2 regions of the Buttiauxella sp. genome follow, and region 1 is predicted to be linked to the other one. Evidence: predicted binding sites of a transcription regulator. Region 1 holds the regulator's gene; the other holds the start of a gene.
The links. The regulator Fur, encoded in region 1, represses iron uptake genes when iron is present. The targets are predictions, from matches to a motif close to ATAATAATGAGAACNACTATCAA.
Positions count from the first base shown of each region.

Region 1 (2,205 bases):
TGAGTACCAGCTACCAGTTCTACGGTTCACGCGATAAAGTCTCTGACGGCAGCGTCAACGATCTTTATGACGGCACAGCGTGGTTACAAGCACTGACCTTCGGCTACAAAGTGGGTCAGGTTGACCTGCGTCTTGAAGGAACCATGGTTAAAGCAGATGGACAGCAGGGTTACTTCCTGCAACGTATGACCCCAACTTACGCATCCTCAAACGGTCGTCTTGATGTGTGGTGGGACAACCGTTCTGACTTCAACGCCAACGGCGAGAAAGCAGTCTTCGCCGGTGCCATGTATGACCTGAGCAACTGGGATCTTGCTGGCTGGGCGGTAGGGGCATCTTATGTTTATGCATGGGATGCTAAACCAAGCTCTAAACCAACGACTGACGGTTACTACGATGCCGACAGCCGCCTGAAAGAATCTGCGTACAGCCTTGATGCGTTGTACACCATTCAGGATGGCCGTGCGAAAGGTACGCTCTTCAAACTGCACTTCACTCAGTACGACAACCACTCCGATATCCCAAGCTGGGGCGGTGGTTACGGCAACATCTTCCAGGATGAGTATGACGTGAAATTTATCGTCATCGCACCGTTCACTATTTTCTGATTTGATTCCGGGCGGTAACACGCCCGGTTTTGTTAAGGATATCGAGCATGAAAAAAATCATTTTGGTCACATTGATGGCTCTAGGTTTGAGCGCCTGCGCACAGCCAAAAGCGGCACCAGAAGATTCAAAACTAAAACAGGCTTATAGCGCCTGTATCAATACCGCTGAAGGGAATCCGGATAAAATTCAGGCCTGTCAGAGCGTGCTGAATGTGTTGGCTCAGGAGAAAGAACACCACGAGTTCGCACAGAAAGAGACCGTTCGCACCCTGGATTACCAGAATTGCATCCAGGCAACGCGCACCGGTAATGACCAGGCCGTCAAAGCGAAATGCGATAAAATCTGGCAAGAGATTCGCGCTAACAATAAGTAATGGTCGAATTCAGCCAATAAAAAAACCGGTGAGTTTCTTCACCGGTTTTTTTATATCTGACCACCAGGTTAGCGTGGCCAAATGTGCGGATTATTTTTCGCTGATTTCGTGTGCATTTTCGTCGGTACGGCAATCACCTTCAGCGCAGTGACCATACAGATACAGGCTGTGGTTGGTCAGACGAATACCATGGCGTGATGCGATTTCACGCTGACGAGATTCGATTGAATCATCGCTGAATTCAATAACTTTGCCGCAATCCAGGCAAATCAGATGGTCGTGGTGATGCTGCTGTGTCAGCTCGAATACGGATTTGCCGCCTTCGAAGTTATGACGAGTGACAATGCCTGCATCATCAAACTGGTTTAGTACACGATAAACTGTGGCGAGACCAATCTCTTCGCCCATATCAATCAGACGTTTATATAAGTCTTCCGCACTGACATGGTGGTTCACCGGACCCTGCAACACTTCAAGGATTTTTAATCGCGGAAGCGTGACTTTCAGGCCGGCCTTCTTCAATGCGGTATTATTGTCAGTCATGCGGAAATTGTCCTGTTGCTTAACGGATCGCTCGGACTCAGGGTGAGCGTTAAGATGAATGCGTCTCATTATAGAACTGCCAATTCTAAATGGAAACCGCAAGTATTATGCATAATCAAGCTAAAAAATGGCGTCTGAGTCGCGATTTATTTGCCTTGTTAGCTATTTAGTCAGGAGGTCATTGTACAGGGACAAACTGAAAAGTTAAAAATTTGTAGCGATTATTTTAATCGGAATAATCTATCAATGTGACGCAACCCAATGGTTGCGTCACATGTAGCATCAAGCGTTGAGGATATCAGCCAGGTTCAGTTCTTCAGAAACCTGTTTTACCCACTGTTGCACACGTTGTGCAGTCAGTTCAGGTTGACGGTCTTCATCGATAGCCAGACCCACAAAGTGATCGTCATCAGCAAGACCCTTAGACGCCTCAAAATGGTAGCCAGCAGTTGGCCAGTGACCCACAATTGCAGCACCGCGCGGCTCAATAATGTCGCGGATAGTGCCTAATGCGTCACAGAAGTATTCTGCGTAGTCTTCCTGGTCGCCACAGCCGAACAGGGCTACCAGTTTGCCATTGAAATCAACTTCTTCCAGAGTCGGGAAGAAATCATCCCAGTCGCATTGCGCTTCACCGTAATACCACGTTGGAATGCCGAGAAGCAGAATATCGAAGCCTT
Region 1 covers NZ_JBAVHX010000009.1:240,597-242,801, forward strand. Annotated here, with positions in the region: gene chiP (chitoporin ChiP) at 1-608, shown strand, start outside; gene chiQ (ChiQ/YbfN family lipoprotein) at 656-982, shown strand; gene fur (ferric iron uptake transcriptional regulator) at 1,073-1,525, opposite strand; gene fldA (flavodoxin FldA) at 1,808-2,205, opposite strand, start outside.

Region 2 (2,205 bases), 200 kb from region 1:
ACCTACGGATTAATTTGTAGGTCGGATAAGCCGCAGGCGTCATCCGACAATCCGCAATTTATGCCGGAACACTATGCTGATAACCCCGTAACTGCACCAACACCAACGCCAACACCACTCCACACATCGTCAATACCAGGCCGCTGGAACTCGCCGCCGCAACCGGCGTCATCGCCACGGTGAGGCTGCCTAAAATTGCCGCACCAATCGCATCCCCCGTCACGTTTTGCGCGGTCCACAAACCGTTAATGCGACCTAGCATCCCGTCCGGTGTCAGCGTCTGAATTAAGGTGTATTGCAGCAAAGAACTGATGGCACTGAGATAACCAAACAGCGCGAGACACGCAAGCCCCAGCTCCCAAACCGGCATCAGGCTGAAAATGCCAATCGAGATAAACGAAACAATACCTGCCGCCAGCATAATGACACCCGGACGTGCGTGATGAGCAATGCGCCCGCTGGTCAGTGCGCCAATGGCGGCACCCAGCGGAACGGCAGCGTACATCAGGCCGATTTGCCCGGCACTCGTCTGCCAGTGTCCGGCCAGCGCCGGATAAAGCACGCGCACCGCACTTGCCATCGTCAGCAACGCGCCAACTAACGCGATGCCACCGATAATCGGGTTCCCGACCAGAAAACGTAATCCGTTGAGCAACGAAAGCAGCGGGTTTTCACGGGCTTGCGGCGGCGGTGCCAGCTTCGGCAAACTGAGCAACGGCAATAACGTAATGAAGGTGCCGACGGACGCTAACCCGTAGTTCCACACCACACCGCCGGAGGCCAACAACAGCCCGCCGAGCATCGGTGAAATCACGGAACCGAGGCGTACCGTAAGCATGGTAATCGCACTCGCCTGCATCAAATTCTCACGCCCAACGAGCGCAGGAGTTGCCGCTAACAGCGCCGTCACCCCGAGCGCTCCAAAGAATCCATCCCACGCGCCGAGCAGGTAAATCGCCACCAGCGAAGGTTCTGGCATTGCTGCGTTAATCGTCAGACCAATAAAGCCCACGCCACAGGTGGAACGGGCGAGCAAAATCAGACGACGACGTTCATGGCGGTCAGCCAGCACGCCGCCCATCATCAGGCCGATAAACATCGCGCTGCCGGTGAGCGTCACTGCAAGCCCAACCTGCAGGGAGGAGCCGGTCAGCGTCTGGATCTGTACCGGCACAGCAACCCCCAGTAACCCCAGTGAGACAATGGAGATAAAACGGGCAAGGAATACGGCGCGAAAAGCGGGATGGGTCTTGAGCAAACTCAGATTGAGCAACAAAGAATTGCGGTTCATTACATGGCCTTAAAGCGAATTTTTCTTTCCAGGTGCGAGGCGGCTCATGCTAACATAAACAAATAAGAGTGATAATGATAATAACTATCATTTGATTTTACTTGAGTTTTGTCGGGTGGACAGGCTCCTCGCCATCCACTGTTGTCATTTTGGCGGATGACGCAGCGTTTATCTGCCCTACGGCTACGAAGTGAAGGATATACAACGTATGTCACGCTGGTTCATCCTGCTGAGTTTGTTGTTTTTACTGCTTTTAATGGCAGTACTCAGTCTGTTATTTGGTGCCAAATCCCTCCCCGTTGACGTGGTTATCGATGCGCTCAGCGGCCAGTGCCAAAGTGCTGATTGCACCATCGTGCTTGATGCACGTCTCCCCCGCACCCTGGCGGGCATTCTTGCAGGAGGCGCTCTCGGCCTTGCGGGCGCGCTGATGCAATCTCTGACCCGAAATCCACTTGCCGATCCTGGCCTGCTTGGCGTCAATGCCGGAGCCAGTTTTGCCATTGTTTTGGGTGCCGCGGTGTGGAGCCTTTCATCGCCGGTGGCACTGCTGGGGCTGGCGTTTGCTGGCGCATTATCCGCCGCGCTGGTGGTGGCATTTACCGGAAGCCAGGGCGGTGGACAGTTGAGCCCGGTGCGCTTAACCCTTGCGGGCGTGGCGCTCGGCGCGGTGCTTGAAGGGTTGAGCAACGGCATCGCGCTGTTAAACCCGGTAGTGTATGACCAGTTGCGCTTCTGGCAGGCCGGAACGCTGGATATTCGCACCCTCGAAACGCTGAAAATTATCGTGCTGCCGGTACTGACGGGCTGTGGGATTGCACTGCTGATAAGCCGCTCGCTTAACAGTTTGAGCATGGGCACCGATACCGCCACCGCACTGGGCAGTAAAGTGGCGCGCACCCAGTTGCTGGGTT
Region 2 covers NZ_JBAVHX010000009.1:39,237-41,441, reverse strand. Annotated here, with positions in the region: gene entS (enterobactin transporter EntS) at 59-1,291, opposite strand; gene fepD (Fe(3+)-siderophore ABC transporter permease) at 1,500-2,205, shown strand, end outside.
Region 2: entS (enterobactin transporter EntS) is a predicted target of Fur. The motif match lies at 1,360-1,382, and genes of this name have one in related genera.